Linked DNA regions of Aromatoleum aromaticum EbN1. The protein of the gene in region 2 binds, or shares a complex with, the protein of the main gene of each other region. Links are inferred from orthologs where the notes say so. Each region holds a gene or a part of one and is shown on either strand. Other genes may lie near its edges.

Region 1 (12,070 bases), 1.4 Mb from region 2 along the record:
CAACGACGTAGCCGGACCGGAGCACTCCGAACATGGCGATCGGGTACTGCAGCATGTTGGGCATCATCAGCGCAACGCGCGCGCCCCTCGGAAGCTTCAGCGCGCCTTGCAGGAAGCCTGCGAACCGGACGGACAAGCGGTCGAGTTCGGTATAGCTGATGCCCTTGCCCATGTTGATGTAGGCCGGCCGGTCACCAAACTGCCGCACGCTGCGGCTGAACAGATCGCCGATGGAGCTGAACTCGTCGGGATCGATTTCTGCGGGAACGCCCGGGGGATAGCTCTGCAGCCAGATCTTTTCCATCATCGACTCCTTCAGCCAGAAACCGCTGCCGGCAAGCGTGATCTGATCAAGCCATCCGGAACCCGCCCGGCGTCAGAGACGCGGCGGCGGGATCCGGTCTGTCATCGGAGCCGCGGCAATGATCGTCACGCCCTGTCACCGGACTCGCGCATCCGCCGCAACGAGAAGCTGCTGCGTTATTTTTCGTCCTCTTCGCCCGGCTCGCGCGGCCAGTTGCGAATGTAGTTTTTCAGCATCCGGTTCTCGAAGCTCTGCTCTTCAAGCACCGCCTTCGCCACGTCATGGAAGGACACCACGCCCATCAGCGTATTACCGTCCATCACTGGCAGATAACGCTGGTGGTGATCGACCATCAGGCGACGCAGCGCATCCATTTCCATGTCGGGGGACGCGATCATCGGCCCGGGAAGCATTGCCGCTTCGACGGGCATCTCGGCCCACCCCGCGCCGCCCTTGTGTACGGCCTGCAGCACCTCGCGAAAAGTCAGCATGCCGGTCATCTGGCCCTGCGAAAAAACCACGAGCGAGCCGACGTCCTGCTCCGTCATGATGGCTACCGCTTCAGCCATGCTCCTGCTGGGAGCAATCGTATAGAGCACCTTGCCCTTGATCGCAAGAATCTCGCTCACCAGCATTTGTATTCCCCCACCATTTTCATGTAATTCACCTTGGGCGATGTTAGTGGAATGTCGTGAGCACGAACAGCGTCTGCATAAATCGCCGCACTCGTCGTCGCGGCGTGCGCAGACCTCGAATGCGGCTCTCCACTGCGTTATTCGAGTTCTTTATTTGGTCAGTTCGTCGAGCTTGCCTGTTCGCTTCGCCCACTCGTCGGCATCCGGCAAGGGATCCTTGCGTTCGACAATCGGCTTCCACTGCTGCGCGAGTTCGGCATTGAGGGCGATGAAATGACGCTGCCCCTCGGGGACGTCGTCCTCGGCAAAAATGGCTTCCACCGGACACTCCGCGACACACAGGGTGCAGTCGATGCATTCCGTCGGGTCGATCGCAAGGAAATTTGCCCCTTCCCTGAAGCAGTCCACCGGACAGACGTCAACACAGTCGGTGTACTTGCAGCGGATGCAGGCTTCAGTTACAACATAAGTCATTATTTGAACTCCATCAGTTCGGTACGCGGTCAAAATGGGCAGCACTCCCAGTGCTCACAATATAGCCGAGAGAGCCCGCCTGGTGCCATTGCCGCCTCCCTCGCCTCGCCCGGTGTAGCCCCTTGGCCCGGAGAACTTCTTGACGCGCGGGCCGGCTTCGCATAACTTTTCGGAAACTCCCAGCACGAGGCGGTTCGATTCCGCCTTGTCGACCGGGTCCGTCAGGGCCCGCCCCCCTATCCGAAGCACTACCGTTACCCCTGATGCGAGGAAACATGAGCGAGCATATCCATTACGTCACCGACGGCAATTTTGAAGCCGAGGTGCTTCAGTCGCAGACCCCCGTGCTGGTCGACTACTGGGCCGAATGGTGCGGCCCGTGCAAGATGATTGCGCCGATTCTCGACGACGTCGCCAAGGAATACGCCGGCAAGCTGAAAGTCGCGAAGCTCAACATCGACGAAAACCAGGAGACGCCCGCCAAATTCGGCGTGCGGGGCATTCCGACGCTGATGCTGTTCAAGGGCGGCAACGTCGAAGCCACGAAGGTCGGCGCGCTGTCGAAGTCCCAGCTCACTGCCTTCATTGACAGCAACCTCTGAGCAGCGCTACAGTCCAATCCGTTTCCGCGGCGCCTCCCGCGCCCCGTGCCGAAATTCCCGGCGCCGCGATTGCCTCTCTCCCAGATCCCTTCACCTGCTTCATCCAATAGCGCCTTGTTGCGCCCTCTCGCCATGCAATTATCGGAGCTTAAGTCCCTCCACGTAAGCGAACTGCTGGAAATGGCCATCGCGAATGAAATCGATGGCGCCAACAGGTTGCGCAAACAGGAACTCGTGTTCGCCCTGCTCAAGAACCGGGCGAAGAAGGGCGAACCGATCTATGGCGACGGAGCACTCGAAGTCCTGCCCGACGGATTCGGATTCCTGCGTTCCCCGGACATTTCCTATCTTGCCGGCACTGACGACATCTACGTTTCCCCGTCGCAGATCCGGCGCTTCAACCTTCACACCGGCGACACGATCGAAGGCGAGATTCGCACGCCCAAAGACGGAGAGCGATATTTCGCGCTGGTCAAGCTGGACAAGATCAACAGCGAGCCTCCCGAGGCCTGCAAGCACAAGATCCTCTTCGAGAACCTCACGCCGCTGCACCCCAACGAATGCCTCAAGCTCGAACGGGACATCCGCGGAGAAGAAAACATCACGAGCCGGGTGATCGACATGATCGCGCCGATCGGCAAAGGCCAGCGCGGCCTGATCGTCTCCCCGCCGAAGAGCGGCAAGACGGTGATGTTGCAGCACATCGCCCACTCCATCGTCGCCAATCATCCCGACGTCGTCGTCATCGTACTGCTCATCGACGAGCGCCCGGAGGAAGTGACCGAGATGCAGCGATCCGTCAAAGGTGAAGTGGTCGCTTCCACCTTCGACGAACCCGCTTCTCGCCACGTCCAGGTCGCCGAGATGGTGATCGAGAAGGCCAAGCGCCTGACCGAGCACAAGAAGGACGTCGTCATTCTGCTCGACTCGCTGACGCGCCTCGCGCGCGCCTACAACACCGTGGTGCCCGCATCGGGCAAGGTGCTCACCGGCGGCGTGGACGCGAACGCGCTGCAGAAGCCCAAGCGCTTCTTCGGCGCCGCCCGGAACATCGAGGAAGGCGGGTCGCTGACGATCATCGCGACCGCGCTGATCGACACCGGCAGCCGCATGGACGACGTGATCTACGAAGAATTCAAGGGCACGGGCAACATGGAGTTGCACCTCGATCGCCGCATGGCCGAGAAGCGGGTTTATCCGGCGATCAACGTCAATCGGTCCGGCACGCGCCGGGAGGAACTCCTCCTCAAGCCCGACGTACTGCAGAAAGTGTGGATCCTGCGCAAATTACTGTATGGCATGGACGACATCGACGCGATGGAATTCCTGCTCGACAAGATCAAGGCCACCAAGAGCAACGGCGAGTTCTTCGACGCGATGCGCCGCGGCTGAAGCAGGACGTTCAAGTCATGACGCCACCCGAGGGTGGCGTTTTTATTGCAGCGTTCCGGAGGAGGCACTACAACGGGACTCTACAGCCGGCCGTCTCCCCGAAGCAGCTTATTTATACTCGAAGAAACCTTTGCCTGACTTGCGGCCGAGATAGCCCGCCTCGACCATCTCCACGAGAAGCGGCGCGGGGCGATACTTCGGATCCTTGAAACCTTCGAAGAGCACCTGCATCACCGCGAGTTCCACGTCGAGACCGATCATGTCGCCCAGCGCGAGCGGGCCGATGGGATGGTTGCAGCCCAGCTTCATCGCCTCGTCGATCTCGGCCGCGCTCGCAAGGCCTTCCCCGAGGGCAAAAATCGCCTCGTTGATCATCGGGCACAGCAGCCGGTTGACCACGAAACCCGGACTGTTGCGCACTTGCACCGACGTCTTGCCGACTGCCCCGGCAAGCGTCTCGACCATCGTGTAAGTGGCGTCGGACGTCTGCAAGCCGCGAATGAGCTCCACCAGCGCCATCACCGGAACGGGATTGAAGAAATGCATGCCGATAACTCGGTCGGCGCGTCGCGTGGAAGCGGCGAGCTTCGTGATCGAGATCGATGACGTATTGCTCGCGATGATCGCTTCGGGTTTTGCAAGGGCGTCCAGTTGCTCGAAGATTTTCAGCTTCAGTGCGAGGTTTTCCGTTGCCGCCTCGATGATGAGGTCGCAGTCGCTCATCGCGCCGAGCTCCGTCGATCCGCTCACCCGCGCAAGCGCCTCAGCCTTCTGCGCTTCCGTCATCTTGTCTTTCTTGACGAGCCGATCGAGACTGCCGCTGAGGGTCGCCAGACCGCGCTGCAACGCGGCGTCCGCAACGTCGCTCATCACGACGTCGAACCCTGCCACCGCGAATGCCTGGGTTATGCCGTTTCCCATCGTTCCGGCACCGACGATCCCGATTTTTTTCATATTCATTGTATGTCCCGCTCCTGTCGTTTAACGAACACATCGGCATTGCCATCGAGAATCCCGTACCGAAGCGCATGGGGAAAACTCTAGTGCAATTTACCTTGATGATGCCAGCGCCGCGAGCGCCCGCCATCGGAGCTATCCGCCGGTCACGGCGGCCCGTACCCGATCCTGATGATCGCGTTCCGATGACACTCGCTTGACGGGCGAAAAAAAGGGAGCCCGAAGGCTCCCTTTTCTGTTGGCGGAGTGGACGGGACTCGAACCCGCGACCCCCGGCGTGACAGGCCGGTATTCTAACCAACTGAACTACCACTCCGCGCTGACCTGCTACCGGCAGTTTTCTGCCGGTTTGCGCGCCGCCTCACGGCGACCCGCCTTGTTCTGGCGTCCCCACGGGGATTCGAACCCCGGTTACCGCCGTGAAAGGGCGATGTCCTAGGCCTCTAGACGATGGGGACATCGTCGCTTTCTTCGGTTGGTGGAGGTAAGCGGGATCGAACCGCTGACCTCTTGCATGCCATGCAAGCGCTCTCCCAGCTGAGCTATACCCCCACGAAAGAGCAGAGAACTATAGCGCTTGAATGATCGCACTGCAAGCACAGCTTGTTCGCCGATCCGACTCGATATGCACCAGCGAAAACACACCAAACTGCTGCCATAAAACTGGCGGAGTGGACGGGACTCGAACCCGCGACCCCCGGCGTGACAGGCCGGTATTCTAACCAACTGAACTACCACTCCGCGCTGACCTGCTACCGGCAGTTTTCTGCCGGTTTGCGCGCCGCCTCACGGCGACCCGCCTTGTTCTGGCGTCCCCACGGGGATTCGAACCCCGGTTACCGCCGTGAAAGGGCGATGTCCTAGGCCTCTAGACGATGGGGACATCGTCGCTTTCTTCGGTTGGTGGAGGTAAGCGGGATCGAACCGCTGACCTCTTGCATGCCATGCAAGCGCTCTCCCAGCTGAGCTATACCCCCTGGCCCGAAAGAGCGCGCATTATAGGGCTACCCAATAACACTGTAAACCCCGAATTGCGATTATCTTTGCATCTCACAGAACCTTGCCGGGATTCATCAAACCGCGCGGATCGATGCATTCCTTTATCGCCCGCATCAACTCCAGTTCGACTTCCGATTTGTAGCGCCGGACCTCGACGCGCTTGAGCTGGCCGAGGCCGTGCTCCGCGGATATCGAGCCCCCGAGCTGGTCGACGACATCGTGAACGAGGCGATTGACTTCCTCTGTTCTCGCGATGAAATGGGTGTTTTCCTGCGCGTTCGGTTTCGACAGGTTGTAGTGGAGGTTCCCGTCGCCGATATGGCCGAACGCAACGATGCGCGCATCGGGCCATACGGTCAGAAGGGCAGCGTCTGCCCGCTCGAGGAATTCCGGAATCCTGCTTAGCGGAACCGAAATATCGTGCTTGATGCTGACGCCTTCCAGCCGCTGCGCCTCGGAGACGTTTTCGCGCAACGCCCAGAGGGTTTCGGCCTGCGCCAGGCTCGAAGCGACCGCAGCATCGAGCACGAGCCCCTCGTCCATTGCTTCGGCCAGCGCCTGCTCGAGCATTTCCCCTAGCGGCGCATCGGCGGAAGCGTCCATCAACTCCACGAGCACCGCCCATGCGCCCGGGTCGGCGAGCGGCGATCGGGCACCGGGGAGATGCTTCAATACCAGATCGAGCGCCGGGCGCCCGACGATTTCGAACGCCGTCACCCGATCGCCTCCTGCATTCCTCAGCCGGGCGAGAAGCGTCACAGCTGCCGCGGGGTCGGCTATCGCAACCCAGGCCGTGGCGCGGCTGCGCATGCGGGGAAAGAGCTTCAGTGCCGCCGCGGTGACGATACCGAGCGTGCCTTCCGCGCCGATGAAAAGCTGCTTCAGATCATAGCCGGTGTTGTCCTTGCGCAATGCCCTCAACCCGTCCCATACGCGGCCGTCAGGCAGGACGACCTCGACGCCGAGCACCAGTTCTCGCATGTTGCCGTAACGCAGAACATGAACTCCGCCTGCGTTCGTGGATAAATTCCCGCCGATCTCGCAACTCCCCTCCGAAGCGAGCGACAGCGGGAAAAGCCGATCGACCGATGCCGCCTCCTGCTGGACGGCCGCAAGGGTGCAGCCGGCCTCGGCGATCAAAGCATTGTTGGCGGGATCGACCGCGCGAATGCGACTCATGCGTGACAGATTGATCACCACCGTCTGTCCGTCCGGCAATGGGGTCGCGCCGCCGCACAGGCCGGTATTTCCTCCCTGCGGGACCATCGCCACGTCCGCCGCTGCACAGGCCCGCACGACTGCCGCAACTTCGGCCGTTCCGGCGGGCTTGACGACCGCCAGCGCGGTTCCCGTATAGCGTCCGCGCCAGTCGGTCAGGTGGGGCGCCATCGACTCGGGGTCGGTGAGCACATGCGGCGCCCCGACGGCGGCCGCAAGCGCGCTTAGCAACTCGTTCATATCGGGCAACTCCGGTTCAACCATGCCCCAGGCAGTATCGCAACGTGGGCAGCATCCGTTCGACGGCCGCCTCTCCTTCGGCAATGGCCTCCGCGGCCCGATGAAAATCCATCGGCCCCAAGTGGCCCAGGCGCGGAGAAATCTGCACATCGGCCGGCTCGCCGGCAAGCCGGCTGCGCGCGATACGAACCTGCATGATGTTGATGCTGCTCGTGAGAACGGTCAGAAGCGAAGGCAGGTTTGCCTCACGCAACGGATTCTGACCGTTTCCCGGCTCACCGTTCCCGCCGCTGGCGAAAAAGCCCAGGCGTCCGAACAGGCGCTCCGTCCAGCCGATACCGGTTTCGGCTTCGGCCGGCACCGGACGCCAGGATTTTCCGATCATGTCCGACCCCAGATCGACCGCGATCACGACATCGGCTCCCATCGCGCGGCACAGGGAAACCGGCACCGGGTTGACGAGACCACCGTCCACGAGAAGGCGGCCATTATGGATGACCGGTGTGAACAGCCCGGGAAGCGCGATCGAGGCGCGCACAGCGGCCGAAACGCTTCCTTCCCGCAGCCAGATCTCCCGCCCGGTTTCCAGTTCGGTGGCGACGCACGCAAAGGAGCGCTGGAGTTCGGAAAAATCCCGATCGACGAAATTGCGTTCGAAAAACTGGATGAGTTTCTGTCCGCGGATCAGCCCGCCCCTGAGGCTGACGTCGAGCAGCGAAACGACATCCTGCCATTTCAGCGACTGTGCCCATTCGGCGAGCTTCGTGAGATCTCCCGCTGCCATCGCGGCGCCGACGAACGCTCCGATCGAACATCCGCAGATCACCTGCGGCTCGATTCCTTCGCGAGCCAGCGCCTGCAGGACGCCCAGGTGGGCCCAGCCTCGCGCCGCACCGCTGCCCAGAGCCAGACCGATGACCGGACTGCTGCCGGGCACGCACGGGAGCGCCGTTTCGTACATGGCGCTAGCAGGACATCACGGGAGTGGCCTGGCGTAAAGATCGTGCACGTCGCAGTCGGTGACGCGCACCTTGGCGAATTCGCCGGGCACGAGACCGTCGCCATCCGGGATGATGACCAGCCCGTCCACTTCGGGGGCATCGCTCCCCGAGCGGGCAACCGCGCCTTCATCGTCGACCTCCTCGACGAGCACGGTGATGTCGCGCCCGATCCAGCGTTCGAGGCGCTGCGTCGAGATGTCTTCCTGGAAATCCATCAGACGCATCCGCCGCTCCTCGCGAACCTCATCCGGCACGGGGTCGGCCAGCAGATTGGCGGCGGCGCCTTCGACAGGCGAATACGCGAATGCACCGACGCGGTCGAGCTGCGCCTCTTCGAGGAAACGGAGCAGCTGCTCGAAATCTTCATCCGTTTCACCGGGGAAGCCGGTAATGAACGTCGAGCGGATCGTCAGGTCGGGACAAATGCTGCGCCACTTGCGGATCCGTTCGAGGACGTTTTCGACATTCCCGGGACGCTTCATCGCCTTGAGGATGCGCGGACTGGCGTGCTGGAACGGCACATCCAGATACGGCAGGATCTTGCCTTCGGCCATCAGCGGAATCAGTTCGTCTACGCTCGGATAGGGATAGACGTAGTGCATCCGCACCCATACCCCGAGTTCGCCGAGCGCCTTCGCCAGGTCGATCAGCCTGGTCTTGAGCGGGCGGCCGTTCCAGAAGCCGGTGCGATATTTCATGTCGACACCATAAGCGCTGGTGTCCTGCGAGATCACGAGGAGTTCCTTCACGCCGGAATCGACGAGCGATTCGGCCTCGCGCATGACGTCATGGACCGGACGGCTGACGAGGTCGCCCCGCATCGACGGAATGATGCAGAAGCTGCAGCGGTGGTTGCAGCCCTCGGATATCTTGAGGTAGGCGTAATGAGCCGGGGTCAGCCGGATTCCCTGAGGTGGAATGAGGTCCGTAAAAGGATCGTGCGGTTTCGGCAGATGCTGGTGTACGGCCTTCACCACGGCGTCGGTGGCATGCGGACCCGTCACTGCCAGCACCTGGGGGTGGGCGGCAAGGATGACGTCGTCCTTGGCACCGAGGCATCCCGTGACGATCACCTTGCCATTTTCGGCGAGCGCCTCGCCGATGGCGTCGAGGGACTCCTCGACTGCGGCATCGATGAAACCGCAGGTATTGACGACGACGAGATCCGCGTCATCGTAGCTGCCGGAAAGGTCGTAGCCTTCGGCACGCAGGCGGGTCAGGATATGTTCGGAATCGACCGTGGCCTTGGGGCACCCGAGGGACACGAAGCCGACGCGCGGTACGCGCTGGGATTTCTGCTGGGTCATGCTCTCTGTTGCAACCCTCTGCGGCACACGATCGTGGCCGCGGGCGGGGTTCGCCTTATTTCTGGGCGGCGCGGCCGCCCTTGCCCGTGGGGTTTTCTGCCGGTGCATCGGTTCCGGTAGCCGTTTTTGCAGTCGTCTCGTCCTTGCCCGCAGGAGTGTAACTGGGGAACGGGAATCCGGTGAAGATGTTGCGGGTCTGGCTCTCGATCTGCTCCTGCATCTGCGAGAACATCTTCTTGCTCTGCTCGACGTAGGTACCCATCACGCTTTGCAGCGCTGGGCCCTGGAAATTCAGGAACTGTGCCCATAGGTCCTGGCTGATCGGGCTGTTCTCGCCATAGATGGCCTGCGCCTGTTCCTGCAGCTTTCCCTGCATTTCGGTAAAGGCCTTGATGTTGTTCTCGAGGTACTTCCCCATCATTCCCTGCGTTGCGTTGCCGTAGAAGCGGATCATGTGGGCAAGAAGATCGCTGGTGAACATCGGCGCGCCGCCGGCTTCTTCTTCGAGGATGATCTGGAGCAGGATGCTGCGCGTCAGGTCCTCAGTGGTTTTGGCATCGACCACCTGGAATTCTTCGCGGCTGAGCACCAGTTCCTTGACGTCGGCCAGCGTGATGTACGAACTGGTCCGGGTGTCGTACAAACGGCGATTCGGGTACTTCTTGATCAGGCGCGCTTGCTCGGCCATATTCGCTTTTCTCCTCGACGGCGGTCGATTCCGCTCTGTAAAAAAATTATACCGCGCTGCCGAAAGAAAAACCCCGCCATTCGGCGGGGGTTCACAATCGTCTACAGGCTTCGGATGCTGCATCAGCACATGTGGAGGCCGCCGTTGATGTTGATCGTCGCGCCGGTCACGTAACCGGCCAGATCGGAAGACAGGTAGGAGCACAGAGCGCCGATTTCTTCCGGCTTGCCCAGGCGCTTCATCGGGACGCTGTCGATGATGCCCTGGCGAATGTCTTCGCGAATCGCCATCACCATCTCGGTGCCGATATAGCCCGGCGCGATCGCATTGACGGTCACGCCTTTCGTCGCCAGTTCCGCGGCAAGGGCTTTCGTGAAGCCGAGCACGCCCGCCTTGGCAGTCGAGTAGTTGGTCTGGCCGGCCTGGCCCTTGACGCCGTTCACCGAAGAAATATTGATGATTCGGCCATAGCCCCGTTCTGCCATCTTCGGCGAAACGTGGTGAGTGACGTTGAAAAGGCTGTTGAGGTTGGTGTTGATGACCGCATCCCACTGCACCTTTTCCATCTTCGGGAAGAACTTGTCGCGGGTGATCCCGGCGTTGTTCACCAGCACATCGATCGCACCCACCTCGCCCTCGATCTTCGCCACCATCGCGCGACAGGAGTCATAGTCCGATACGTCGCCTTCGGCAGCGATGAAATCGAAGCCGAGCTCCTTCTGCCGTCCCAGCCACTCATCCTTCTGCGGAAAGCCGGGGAGACAATTGGCCACGACCTTCATTCCGTCCTTTGCCAGCGCCTGGCAGATAGCGGTACCCAGGCCACCCATGGCGCCGGTGACGAGTGCGACTTTCTGATTCATTTGCAATCCTCTTGCTGCAATTGGGTGATGAGGAATCGCAGGCAGTCGCGCCTTCGTCGGCTGCCCCGCTCTTCGGTTCACTGACAGGCGGCACCCGGGACGCGGGTACCACGAGCGGAAAGATTATAAGCACATTTGTTGCAGGATGCTGCAATGCAATAAGCAAAAACGGCGTGCTCCTGCTGCCGGAACACGCCGTCATCGAACCTTGCGGACCTTGCTCAGAACATGTGCTGACCGCCGTTGATCGAGATATTGGCGCCGGTGACGAAGGCCGCCTCCTCGGACGACAGGTAGGCCACCAGCCCCGCGATTTCTTCAGGCTTGCCCAGGCGCGCCACCGGGATCTGCGGCAGGATCTTGGTGTCCAGGATCTCCTGCGGGATCGCCATCACCATCTTGGTGCCGATGTATCCGGGCGAGATCGTGTTGACGGTCACGCCGGAACGAGCCACTTCCAGTGCCAGCGCTTTCGTGAACCCGTGCATCCCGGCCTTGGCCGCGGAATAGTTGGTCTGGCCGAACGCGCCCTTCTGTCCGTTGACCGATGACACGTTGATGACCCGACCCCACTTGCGCTCGACCATTCCGTCCATGACCTGCTTGGTCATGTTGAATACGCTGTCGAGGTTGGTCGAGATCACCGCATCCCAGTCCGCCTTGGTCATCTTGCGGAACGTCATGTCGCGGGTGATGCCGGCGTTATTGACCAGCACCTCCACCGGGCCAACCTCCTTCGTCACCGTTTCGACGCAGCTCCGGGCCGAATCGAAATCCGACACGTCGCAGGGAAAGGCGCGGAAACCGTAACCCATGTTGTTCATCGTCTGCAGCCACTCGCCGGCTTTGGTATTACCCGGTGAATGCGTGGTCACCACCCTGTAGCCCAGTGCCGCCAGCTTGATGCAGACCGCTTCGCCCAGGCCGCCCATGCCTCCCGTTACCAGTGCAACTCTTGCCATGTTCTGACTCCTCTCCCGTTTCGTCTCTCGAAGGGTCTGTAACAATGCCCGGCAGCGCCCCCCGTATCCGCTGCCGCGAGCTGATTCTTCTTGTCGGCTATCTTTCTTGTCGGTTATCGCGTCAGGCCTTTTCCTTCACGTACCGGCCCGGAGCCGGTTCGATCGGCGTGTACGTCGCATTGCCGATGCGCCCGCGTGCCGCAACCTGCTTGCCGCCGCGCAGCTTCAGCCATTCGATCCAGTGCAGCCACCAGCTGCCCTTGCGTTCGGCGGCACCCTCCAGCCATTCATCAGGGTCGGCAGCGGTGGACGGATTGACCCAGAAGCTGCGGCGATTCTTCGATGCGGGGTTGATGGCCCCGGCGATATGCCCGCTCGCGCCCAGCACGAAAGTCGTATCGCCCCCGAGCAGACCGCGCGACAGGTAG
Region 2 (11,884 bases):
GACTGCGTCCGGCCCGACGCTGCGGTCGGCGAGCATGCCGACGAGCATGCCGTCGTCGAGCCGTTCGCGCACCTGCAGCATCGAATCGAGTCGGCCGAGCGGGATGATGTCCTGCTGCGCCGCCGGATTGATCGCGGCCAGCGTGCGGTTGATCTTCTGCGCGTTGTCTTCGTACATCACCATCGCGACCCGGATCCCCGGCTGCTGGCGCCCGACCGCGCGGATCACCTCGAAGCTCCCGAGGTGGGCGCCGATCAGGAACACGCCATTGCCGTCGGCGACGATGTCGCGGATCAGTTCGCCGCCATGCATGCGGATGTCGAACAGGTCGAAGCGTTCGTTGAGGAGATAGATGCGGTCGTGGATCGTCGTGGCGAAGGCGAGGAAATGCCGGAACAATTCGGCCGGCCGCGGTGTGCGTTCGAGCACGCGCGCTAGGTACGCGTGCGACGCACGCCGCGCGGTGGGAGCGAACAGTAGGAAATAGCCGGCGATGAGCCGCAGCACGAGCCGTCCGGCGCGACGTCCGAGACGCAGCGAAATCCATGTCATCAGCCGCAACATCGGCTGGTTGCTGCGCTCGGGGCGGCGCGTCCAGGCGGTGTCGGCGGCGGGCGCTCGCGCGTCCGCCGAACCCTCCAGGTCGTCGGGCTGCGCAGCTGCGGTTCGGGTGCGAGTCACGACGCTGCCACTCTCAATGTGCCGGATACGACCGTTGCGTCGCCGGCGAGGATCTCGAAGTGCCACGCACCCCCCAGCTCGCGCACATGGCGAATCAGCAGCGAGGTGCCGGGACTAACCGGCTGCAGGAACTTTGCCGCGGCGATCTGGCAGGGCGGTACCCGCCGGCCCAGGGCGATGCCGAGCGCGCCGGTCGCCCAGCCGAGCAGCACGACGCCGGGCAGGATCGGTTGGCCGGGGAAATGCCCGGCAAACGCCGGATGGTCCGGCGCGACGACGATCGCGGTTTCGAACTTCATGCCGGATCGCTGCGCAAGCGGCGGCACAGCTCGTCGAGCGCCGCGCGCGGCAGCTTGCCGGTCGCGTTGCGCGGGAGCCGGTCGGCGAACAGCAGCGGGCGTGGCAGGAACAGCGGGTCGATGCGCTCGCGCAACGCGTGCAGCAGCGCGCCCCGATCGAGCCCGGGTGCGACGACGATCGCCCACAAGCGCGTCGCCCCATCGATCTGCTCGTCGTCCGGCATCACGAAGCTGCCGTCCACTACGCCCGGAATCGCGTTCAGCTGGTGGTTCAGGTAGCTCAGCGAACTGCGTTTGCCGGCGATGTTGACGAGATCGACCGAACGTCCGTGCAGCAGGAAACGGTCGGCGGCGGTCGGTTCGAGGATGTCGCCGAGCGCGGTGCGCTGCTCGACGTGTCCGCCGTACGCCCACGCCTGGCCGTCCTCGACGCTCAGGCGGACGTCGCGAAAAAGCTGCCATTCCGCTGTCAGCGCGGTGCGCCGCGTCGCAGTCTGGCCGGTTTCGGTGCAGCCGTAGATTTCCAGCAGCGGGCCGCGCAGGCGCGCTTCGGTTTCGGCGGCGAGGTTGCCCGACAGCGGGGCGGTCGCCGAGACGACGAGATCGGTGACCGGCAGCGCCACATCGGCGGCGAGCAGCGTGCGCAGGTGAAACGGCGTCGAGACGAGCACGCGCGGGCGTGGCACGGTGTCGAGCGCGGCGGCGATATCGGCCGGGTAGAACGGACGTCCGGCCCAGAAGCCGCCGCCCCCCTGCAGTGCGAGCAGTACCGTCGACTCGAAACCGTACATGTGCTGCGGCGGCACCGTGCCGACGATCGCATGGGGCGCGGCGGGGGACAGTCCGAGGCGCTCGGCTTCGGCCGCGGCGTTGCGCACCAGCGCGCCCCAGGTCTTGCGGTGCGGCACCGGCATGCCGGTCGAGCCGGAAGTGAACACGCAGGCGACGAGCTGGTCGGCGGCGACGGCGGGCACCGGGCCGGCATGGTCTGGGCCGGCGAGTTCGGGGTATTGGAACTGCGGCAGGTCGATGTCGCACGCGCCGTCGGCGAGGCAGAACGCATCGGGCGCAAACGCCGCGAGCTGGCGTACGGTTTCAGGGGTGTGCGTGGACGGCAGCAGGCTGACCTTGCCGGCGAGCAGGCTCGCGGCGAGGCCCACGGTGAAGCGGTAGCGGTCGGCGCAGATATTGAGCACGTGGCCCCCCGGCGGTAGCAACGCGGCGAGCCGGTGCACGTCGCCGAGGAAGCGCGCGACGCTGATGCGTTCGCCGTGGCGCCACGCAAGGGCGGCGTCCAGGCACGCATGGCCCAGCAGCGGCAGGGGCGGCGCAACGTCGCTCATCGGTGGCCCCGACGCGTCGCCGGCGTTCTGCGCGATGCTGCGAGTGCGGGGTTTGCCGGGGGTTGCCAGTAGGCGCGCACCGCATCGAGGATGCCGCTGCGCTCTTCGGGCGGCAGGACTCGCAGGCGCACCACGTATTCGCCAGCGAACATCAGCGCGACGAGCGGAAAAGTCAGCAGGTTCGCGAAAGCGGACCACACGTCGAGCGGACCGAACGCGAACAGCGCGATCGACACCATCGTCATCAGGCCGAAGAACAGCGCCCAGGCGAGCGTCACGCCGCGCGTGTAGCGGGCAAGCACGGGGCCGGGTGCGCCGTGGATGAGCGCCGCGACGCGCGTGCACATCGGCTCGCGCCCGCCGATCAGCGAGCGGCCGAACGCGATGCCGAGCAGGGCGTTGGTGCCGACATGCTGGATGAAATACATCCAGCCGACGTTGCGCGCGAGCGTCGGCCACAGCAGCGCGAGCCCGAGCGCCGCGAAAGCCAGCAGCGCGAGCAGCACCGTGCGCAACGGCGAGTGCCAGGCGAATGTTGCGGCGACAAACGCAAACGGCGCGATGCCGAGCAGCGCTCCCCACGAGGACGTCTCGACCAGCGCGGTGGTGTAATGGGCCGCCACCGCCCAGGCGACGACGACGCAGACCAGTGCGACGCGATGCGTGCCGCGCGCGAAATCGAGCTTCATTGCGTGCGGTGGCTGGCGATGTATCCGGTCAGGCTGCGCAGCGAACGGAAGATCCTGATGTTGTCGTCGTCATCGGCGCGCAGCTGGAAGCCGTAGCGTTTCGACACCACGAGGGCCACTTCGAGGATGTCGATCGAATCGAGCCCGAGGCCTTCGCCGAACAGGGAGTCGTCGGGAGGGATCGAAGCCGGCGCCTGCTCGAGGTTGAGCGCTTCGACAATGATCCCGGCGACCTCGAGCCGGAGCGCGTCGAGGTTGTCCGGAGCGGGCAGGGCAGGAGCGATTTCTGTCATGAGTGGCGCGATGATTGGGTGGGCGATCGGGAAAGCAAACCGCGGGATTCTATCGAAAACTGCCGCTCGCCGCTCAGCCGCACCTGGCGTTGAGGAACGAGGTCGGAAAGCTGAGGCCGTCCTCCGAAGAGGCCAGCCGGGCGTGATGCTATCACCTCAGGTCTGCTGTGGCCCGTGGTGTTCGTCACGTGACGATGTTGCGGCGACGCCGGTCCGGCCCGCTTCGAACACCGCGCCGAGGGTCGGTCGCGCGAAACCGGGAGCGCGGTCCGATGGGCGTTGCGAGCAGCGACGGGCGACGCGTTTCCCCTTATAATCCGCGCCACATTTTCCATGGGAGAGGGAATTATGGGTTTCGAGCTCGTGAAGGCCGGCAAGGACGTGCCGAACGACATCAACGTCATCATCGAGATTTCGGCGCAGGGCGAGCCGATCAAGTTCGAAGTGGATAAGGACAGCGGTGCGGTGTTCGTCGATCGCTTCATGGGCACGTCGATGCGCTACCCGATCAACTACGGCTACGTGCCGCACACCGTCGCCGGCGACGGCGATCCGGTCGACGTGCTGGTGGTGACCCCGTTTCCGCTGATGCCGGGCGTGGTGATCCGCTGCCGTCCGGTCGGCGTGCTGAAGATGGAAGACGACGGCGGGCAGGACGCGAAAGTCGTCGCTGTGCCGGTGTCGAAGCTCACGCCGCTGTACGACAAGGTCCAGACCACTGACGACCTGCCCGAGCTGCTGATGAAGCAGACAGTGCATTTCTTCCAGCATTACAAGGATCTCGAGCCGGGCAAGTGGGTCAAGGTGCTCGGCTGGGGCACCGTGGAAGATGCGAAGCAGGAAATCCTCAACGGCCTGAAGAACGCCGCAAAATAAATACACTGCAAGCTGTCTTGTCCGAAAACGGCCCGCCGAGCGCGGGCTGTTTTTCATTCCGGCGCTGTCCTTCGCGAGGCACGAAACGGCGAGCGCTCGGTAAGTTCGTCGAGGTAGAAGTCGATGCCCGCCGTTTCCTGCGCGAGAAAGCGGTCCACTGCGTCGCGCCAGCGCGGTTCGCGAATCCAGTGCGCGGAGCGCGTGACGACCGGCTGCAGCCCGCGCGCGAGCTTGTGCTCGCCCTGTGCGCCGCCCTCGAAGCGGCTCAGGCGGTGGCCGATGCAGTAGTCGATCGCGCGGTAATAGCACAACTCGAAATGCAGGAACGGCAGATGTTCGGTCGCGCCCCAGTAGCGGCCGTAAAGCGCTTCGCCGTCGCACAGGAAAAAGGCGCTTGCGACCGGCTTGCCCTCGCGTTCGGCGAGCAGCAGGCGCACGCTGTGCGGCGCGCGCGACGCCAGCTGCGTGAAAAACGGCGCGCCGAGATAGGGCGTCGAGCGGTGCAGCGCGTAAGTCGCCGCGTAACAGCGATGGAAGAACGCCCAGTCGGCGGCGTTCGCCGTCGTGCCGTCGAGCCAGCGGAACGTCAGCGAATGGGCGGCGGCGTGGCGCCTGTCCTGGCGGATTTTCTTGCGCTTTTCGTGATTCAGGCTGCCGAGAAAGTCGTTGAAATCCCGGTAACCCGCGTTGAACCAGTGGAACTGCACGCCTTGGCGGATCAGCAGGCCGGCTTCGCGCATCCATCCAGCCTCGGTTTCGGTGGGGAAAAGCACGTGCAGCGACGACAAACCGCTTTCCTCGGCCGACGCCAGCGTTGCCTGCAACAGCGCTTTGCGGCTTGTGGTGTCGCGGCCGAGCAGGCGCATCCCGGGCACCGGCGTGAACGGCACTGCCGCAAGCCACTTGGGATAGTAGGCGAGGCCATGGCGCGCATACGCCTCGGCCCACGCCCAGTCGAAGACGTATTCGCCGTACGAGTGGTGCTTCTCGTACAACGGCATCGCCGCGACCAGCTGCGGCCCTTCCCACAGCGTTGCGTGGCGCGGCAGCCAGCCGGTGCCCGCCCCGACGCAGCCCGTCGCCTCGAGGGCGGCGAGGAAGGCGTGCGACACGCAGACCTGTCCGTTGGTGAGCGCATCCCAGGCGGCGGGATCGATGCCGATCACATCATCGAAGCGGCGAAAGCGGTATGTCGGCACGTTGGCAGCCCGGTGGTGATCGAAGCGATCGGTGGGACCGCGGCCGGCGCGATTCGTTTGTCGCGTGCCGCAGCGTCCGCCCAGCTGCCCAATTATTGCGCAACTTCGTATTTTCCTTGCGGGCAGGGGATTTGTAGCGCTTGCTCACGTCTTATCCACAGCTTTCCCCACGCCCCCTGTGGGTGAAAAACGGCCGATCGAGTGGGGCTCGTGGTCCGCCGATTGCAGGCTGAAACGGTATAGTTGCGCCCATGGACAAAACGCTCGCTATCGCTGTCGCCCAGCTCAATTTTACCGTCGGCGACCTCACGGCCAATGCCGACCGGATCATCCGCGCTCTCGACCAGGCTCGCGCGGCTGGCGCCGACCTGTTGCTGACGCCTGAACTGGCGCTATCCGGCTATCCGCCCGAAGACCTGCTGTTGCGCCCGGATTTCTACCGCGCATGCAGCCGCGAAGTGGCACGCATCGCTTTGCACACCGACGGCATCACGCTGGTGCTCGGGCATCCGGAAGAGCGGCGCGACTGGCGCTACAACGCCGCGTCGGTGATTCGCGACGGCGAAGTCCTCGCCACCTATCACAAGCATCTGCTGCCGAACTACGAAGTGTTCGACGAGGAACGCTATTTCGACCGCGGCCTCGACGCGTGCGTGTTCGAACTGAACGGCGTGAAGCTCGGCGTCAATATCTGCGCCGACCTGTGGGAGTCGGGCCCGGCCGAACTGGTGCGTGCCGAAGGCGCGGAACTGCTGCTCGGCCTGAACGCATCGCCGTACCACATGAACAAGCTCGCGCGCCGCTACGAAGTGCTGCGCGGGCGCGTCGCCGACACCGGCCTGCCGGTGGTCTATTGCAACATGGTCGGCGGCCAGGACGAACTGGTGTTCGACGGCGCATCGTTCGCGCTCGACGCGGACGGCCAAGTCAGGTATCAGGCGGCTTCGTTCGAGGAGCGGCTCGACGTGCTGCATTTTCGCGGCGGACGCTGGGAGCCGGGCGAAATCGTTCCCGCACGGCCGATCGAGGAGGAAGTCTACGAAGCGCTCAAGACCGGTGTGCGCGACTACCTCGGCAAGAACGGTTTTCCCGGCGCGATCATCGGCCTGTCCGGCGGCATCGACTCCGCGCTGACGCTGTGCATCGCCGTCGACGCGCTCGGGCCGGAGCGGGTGCGTGCGGTGATGATGCCTTCGCCCTACACGGCGCAGATGAGCCTCGACGATTCGCGCGCACTGGTCGCGAACCTCGGCGTGCGCTACGACGAAATCCCGATCGAGCCGGCGATGAACACGTTCGCCGACCTGCTCGCCCGGCAGTTCGAGGGGCTGCCGGCGGACACCACCGAGGAAAACCTGCAGAGCCGCATCCGCGGCATGATCCTGATGGCGCTGTCGAACAAGACCGGCGCGATCGTGCTGACGACCGGCAACAAGAGCGAGATGGCAACCGGCTACGCGACGCTGTACGGCGACATGGCAGGCGGCTTCGCGGTGCTGAAGGACTTGTACAAGACTTTCGTGTTCCGCCTGTCGCGCTGGCGCAACACGGTCAGTCCGGTAATGCCCGAGAACATCATCACCCGGCCGCCGTCGGCCGAGCTCAAACCGGACCAGACCGACCAGGATTCGCTGCCGCCGTACGACGTGCTCGACGCGATCATCGAGGCCTACATGGAGCGTGACGAGTCGCCGCGCGAGATCATCGCGCGCGGCTTCCCCGAAGCCGACGTGAGGCGCACCGTCGCGATGCTCAAGCGCAACGAATACAAGCGCCGCCAGTCGCCGGTCGGCATCCGGGTGACGAGGCGCGGTTTCGGCAGGGACTGGCGTTATCCGATAACATCGCGCTATCAGGACGAATACTGACTGCGCAGGACCGAGCCGAATCGGCGTCCGCCAGCCCTCGAGGAGAAATTACATGAAGAAAATCGAAGCCGTCATCAAGCCGTTCAAGCTCGACGAGGTCCGTGAAGCGCTGTCCGAAGTCGGCATCGCTGGTCTGACCGTGTCGGAGGTCAAGGGCTTCGGCCGCCAGAAAGGCCACACCGAGTTGTATCGCGGCGCCGAGTACGTCGTTGATTTCCTGCCGAAAATCAAGGTCGAAATCGTCCTCGGCGACGACCTCGTGGACCAGGCGGTCGAAGCGATCATCAAGGCTGCGCGCACCGGCAAGATCGGCGACGGCAAGATCTTCGTCACGGCTGTCGAGCAGGTCGTGCGCATCCGCACCGGCGAAACGGACGAAGCCGCAATCTGATTGCTTCCTTCCGGCTTGCGGGCTGCGTTCACTCCTTCGGCGGATTGCCGGCCCTCAGCAGCACCAGCAGCGCTCCGGAGCCGCCTTTGTTCGGGCCGGCCTGGCAGAACGCGAGGATTTCCTCGCGTTGCGCGAGCCAGCCGCGCGACAGGTGCTTGAGGATCGACAGTTTGCCCGGTGACCCCAGCCCCTTGCCGTGAATCACCCGCACGCAGCGGCGCCCCTGCTGCAGGCTCGCCGCGAGAAAGCGTGCCAGCGCTTCGCGGGCGTCGTCCCGATTGTAGCCGTGCAGGTCCACTTCTCCCTGCAGCACCCAGCGCCCGCGGCGCAAGTCCATCAGCACGCGGCGTGGCAGGCCGGGGCGCAGGAAGATCGCCTCGTCCCCCATTTCCAGCCGGTCTTCGAGGCTCATCGGCGCGTCGAGCGATTCGCGCAACGCAGCCTGCTCGTCTTCGCTGTGCTTCAATGGCTCCGGGCGGGGCGGCGGAGGCTGCAGCTCGACCCGGTCGCGTGATTCGATCTGTCGGGCGCCGCGCACCGCATGACGGAAAAGCTCCGCCGGATCGAGCGCGTCGTGATCGGGCGGCAACAGCAGCGACGCCGGGTCCGTCTCGATGCGATGCCGGTCCTCGTCGCGCATGTGCAGTGGATACGGCGACGGACGGGCGCGACCGAGCTCCGCGTGACCGGTGTCGCGAAGCGGCGTCACGTCGCCGGTCGCCGAGCGAAAGAGCGCTGCGTCCTCGAGTCCATCGAGGGACGCGCGCACGGCGGGAGAGGGGGTGTCAGGTTCGAGCGGTTGCGGACGCGGTACCGGTGCCGGCTTCGGCGTCTCGATTTCCGCTCGTCCGCACCCTTTCGTGATTGGTGCGACATCCCGCACAGCCTCGCGGAACAGCGCCGGATCGTCATCGGCGGACGCGCCGGGGAGAACTCCGGCGGCCGTCGCGTCGCGGGTGTTTTTTGCCGCACCCGGGTGGGGCATCTCCGGCTTCGCAGGCTTTTGGCTGCTCGCGGCCGGTTTCAGCTTGCCGCGCAAGGCGGCAAGTTCTTCGAAGGCATGCGATGTTCGCCCGGTCCGGCTTCCCGGTTTCGGTGCAGCAGGGGGAAGCCGCCGGGTCATCGTCGTGCTCAGCCGGCGAGCGTGTCCAGGTAGCGCTCCGCATCGAGTGCGGCCATGCAGCCCGTGCCTGCGGATGTCACCGCCTGACGGTAGATGTGATCCTGCACGTCGCCCGCGGCGAACACGCCGGCCACGCTGGTCGCCGTGGCGTCGCCTTCGCGGCCGCCCTTGGTGATGATGTAGCCGTTTTCCATCTCGAGCTGGCCTTCGAAAATGTCGGTGTTCGGCTTGTGGCCGATCGCGATGAACACGCCCTGCAGCGCGACGTCGCGGGTCGCACCGGTATTCGCATCCCTGACCCGCATGCCGGTCACGCCGGTGTTGTCACCCAGCACTTCGTCGAGCGTCGAGTTGAGCGCGAGTTCGATCTTTCCGGCGGCGACTTTCTCCATCATCTTGTCGATGAGGATTTTCTCGGCGCGGAACTTCTCGCGGCGATGCACAACCGTGACTTTCTTCGCGATGTTGGCGAGGTACAACGCTTCTTCGACTGCCGTGTTGCCGCCGCCGATCACTGCAACGTCCTGGTTCTTGTAAAAAAAACCGTCGCAGGTCGCGCATGCGGAGACGCCGCGGCCGGAGAATTTCTCTTCGGACGGGAGGCCGAGATATTTCGCCGTCGCGCCGGTCGAGATGATCAGCGCGTCACAAGTGTATTCGCCGGCGTCGCCGACGAGCCGGAACGGTTTCTCGCCGAGCTTCACGGTGTGGATGTGATCGAAGACCATCTCGGTATTGAAGCGTTCGGCGTGCTTCTGGAAGCGGGCCATGAGGTCAGGCCCCATCACGCCATCGGCGTCCGCGGGCCAGTTGTCGACATCGGTCGTGGTCATCAGCTGACCGCCCTGCGCCAGTCCCGTGATCAGGACCGGATCGAGGTTGGCGCGGGCGGCGTACACTGCGGCCGTGTAACCGGCCGGGCCGGAGCCGAGGATGAGCAGGCGGGCGTGCTTGGTTGTCATAGCGTGATCTTCTTTCTGGTTGGCGACAGCGGGATTATAGCCGAGGGGTTTGTCCCGCCGATTCAATGATGTCCATAGTGCGGGACGATCGCGAAAAGCGTTTTTCATCAGTGCAGGTGCCTCATCGACGCCACGCGATGCTGGGGTTCGGTCGGGAAAGTCAATCGCGGATTCCGGTAAAATCAGTGATATTGTGCGTCGCCAGTTTTCCCGTTTTCTGATACGCCCGTTCGAGCACATTCCGGAGTCGCCATGACACAGCCCACCGCGGTTTCCACCACCGCCTTGAAGACCTTCTCGCTGTTTCAGGGCTTGTCCGACGACACCCTGGCCACGGTTTCCCGCTTGGCGATGATGCGCCGCATCCCGCGCGGGCAGAGCGTGGTGCATGCAGGCGAGCGCTGCGATTTTGTCTACCTGGTCCTGACGGGGAGCCTCAAGGTCGTCGTCAGCGACGAAGATGGCCGTGAGGTGATCCTGACGATTCTGGGGCAGGGCGAACTGTTCGGCGAGATGAGCATGTTCGGCGAGCAGCCGCGCTCGGCGACCGTCGTCGCGGTGATGCCTTCCGACCTCGTGATGATCGCGAAGAACGATTTTCGCACGATCCTGCAGGGCAACTTCGAAGTGGCCTGGCGCATCATGGCCAACCTCGCCGACCGCCTGCGCAGTGCCGATCGCAAGATCGAGAGCCTCGCGCTGATGGACGTCTACGGCCGCGTCGCGCGCCTGTTGCTCGAAATGTCGGAGGAAGTGAACGGGGCGGTGGTGGTGGTGCGCAAGATCACGAAGCAGGACATCGCGAAAATGATCGGGGCGTCGCGCGAGATGGTCAGCAGGGTCATGAAGGACCTCGCGGCGCAGGGGCTTATCGAGGAAACCGGCGCCGGCATCGTGCTGCGCGATCGCCTGCAGAGCGTCTGAATCGGGCGGGTCTGTTTCCCTTCGCAACAGCGGCAACGGCCGTTTTGACGGATCGCATATAATTACGCACCGTCGTTTCCCTTCGCCCTCAAGTTTCTCCTCATGTCGTCCCGCCTGTCCTCACGTTCCCAACCTTTGCCGGAAAAGATCTCGCTGCTGTTGCAGGAAGCCCGCTGGCTGATTCTCGGCGTGATGTCGCTGTACGTCGGCCTCGTGCTGCTCGGCTACAGCAAGGCCGATCCGGGCTGGTCGCACGCCGCCGAAGTGTCGCGTATCGCCAACCCGGGCGGGCGCTTTGGCGCGTGGCTCGCGGATCTGCTGTATTACCTGTTCGGCGTGTCCGCGTGGTGGTGGGTGGTTTTTCTCGGCTACGGGCTGGTGTGGGGCTTTCGCCGGCTGAAGCATGACCTGCGCCTCGACAGGCGGTCGTTCTTCATCGTTCTGGTGGGTTTCTTCGTCGTGCTGGTCGCGAGCAGCGCGCTCGAGTCGCTGCGTTTTCACTCGCACGGCGCAAGCATTCCGCTGGCGCCCGGCGGCCTCATCGGCATGGAACTCGGCGCCGCGGTGCAGCGTTATCTCGGCTTTACGGGCGGCACCCTGCTGCTGTTGGCGCTGTTCGCGTCCGGATTGAGTCTTTTCTCCGGGATCTCGTGGCTGTCGCTCGTCGAGCGGATCGGCACTTCGGTCGAACGCGGGTGCAGCACGCTTCGGCAGGCATGGCGTGGCCGAACCGAGCGCAAGGCGGCGCAACCGGTCGCGCAGAAGGGCGACGCGCTTGGCGAGCCGAAGCGGCGCAAAGCCGAAGCGGCACCGTCCCGGTCCGTGCGCATCGAGCCGGCGCGGATCGAGCCTGCGATGGTCGACACGCCGAAACCGGAGCGCGTCGAGAAGGGCCGGCAGCAGCCGCTCTTCGTCGATCTGCCGGCCGGATCGATGCCGCCGCTCGCGCTGCTGGATCAACCGTCTGCCGACGTCGAGCCGCCGTCAGCCGAATTGCTGGAATCGACATCGCGGTTGATCGAAGCGAAACTTGCGGATTTCGGCGTCGAGGTGAAAGTGCTGGCGGCCTATCCCGGGCCGGTCGTGACGCGCTACGAAATCGAGCCGGCGACCGGCGTCAAGGGCAGCCAGGTGGTCAATCTGGCGAAAGATCTTTCGCGCGCGCTGTCGCTGGTGTCGATCCGCGTCGTCGAGACGGTGCCCGGCAAGTCGTGCATGGCGCTGGAGCTGCCGAAC

Evidence for each region.
Region 1: the proteins of trxB (region 2) and trxA are in contact, whole or in part, in a crystal structure (PDB 1F6M), measured with the Escherichia coli proteins. The link is inferred for Aromatoleum aromaticum EbN1 from one-to-one orthologs.

Annotation. Positions count from the first base shown.
Region 1 is NC_006513.1:2,796,398-2,808,467, reverse strand. The notes cover bases 357-3,351. They hold trxA (thioredoxin TrxA), read left to right. Parts: upstream 357-1,688; coding sequence 1,689-2,015; downstream 2,016-3,351. Other genes in these bases: rho (transcription termination factor Rho), read left to right, coding at 2,148-3,351; fdxA (ferredoxin FdxA), read right to left, coding at 1,090-1,413; EBN1_RS13380 (CBS domain-containing protein), read right to left, coding at 481-939. Outside these bases: EBN1_RS13385 (long-chain-fatty-acid--CoA ligase), read right to left, coding at 1-304; more of rho, read left to right, coding at 3,352-3,407; EBN1_RS13360 (3-hydroxybutyryl-CoA dehydrogenase), read right to left, coding at 3,516-4,367; EBN1_RS13325 (FAD-binding oxidoreductase), read right to left, coding at 5,415-6,821; patatin-like phospholipase RssA, read right to left, coding at 6,838-7,782; 30S ribosomal protein S12 methylthiotransferase RimO, read right to left, coding at 7,798-9,129; polyhydroxyalkanoate synthesis repressor PhaR, read right to left, coding at 9,185-9,817; phbB (beta-ketoacyl-ACP reductase), read right to left, coding at 9,940-10,680; phbB (acetoacetyl-CoA reductase), read right to left, coding at 10,902-11,642; EBN1_RS13295 (PHA/PHB synthase family protein), read right to left, coding at 11,764-12,070. UniProt on the Escherichia coli protein: Participates in various redox reactions through the reversible oxidation of its active center dithiol to a disulfide and catalyzes dithiol-disulfide exchange reactions.
Region 2 is NC_006513.1:4,160,943-4,172,826, reverse strand. What follows is about bases 7,748-10,556. They hold trxB (thioredoxin-disulfide reductase), read right to left. Parts: upstream 9,725-10,556; coding sequence 8,771-9,724; downstream 7,748-8,770. Other genes in these bases: EBN1_RS19805 (Crp/Fnr family transcriptional regulator), read left to right, coding at 9,977-10,556; EBN1_RS19815 (Smr/MutS family protein), read right to left, coding at 7,748-8,624. In the rest of the region: EBN1_RS19860 (LpxL/LpxP family acyltransferase), read right to left, coding at 1-681; EBN1_RS19855 (3-hydroxyacyl-ACP dehydratase FabZ family protein), read right to left, coding at 678-980; EBN1_RS19850 (AMP-binding protein), read right to left, coding at 977-2,323; EBN1_RS19845 (COG4648 family protein), read right to left, coding at 2,320-3,012; EBN1_RS19840 (phosphopantetheine-binding protein), read right to left, coding at 3,009-3,305; ppa (inorganic diphosphatase), read left to right, coding at 3,654-4,181; EBN1_RS19830 (GNAT family N-acetyltransferase), read right to left, coding at 4,235-5,380; EBN1_RS19825 (NAD+ synthase), read left to right, coding at 5,632-7,248; EBN1_RS19820 (P-II family nitrogen regulator), read left to right, coding at 7,301-7,639; more of EBN1_RS19815, read right to left, coding at 7,668-7,747; more of EBN1_RS19805, read left to right, coding at 10,557-10,648; EBN1_RS19800 (DNA translocase FtsK), read left to right, coding at 10,751-11,884.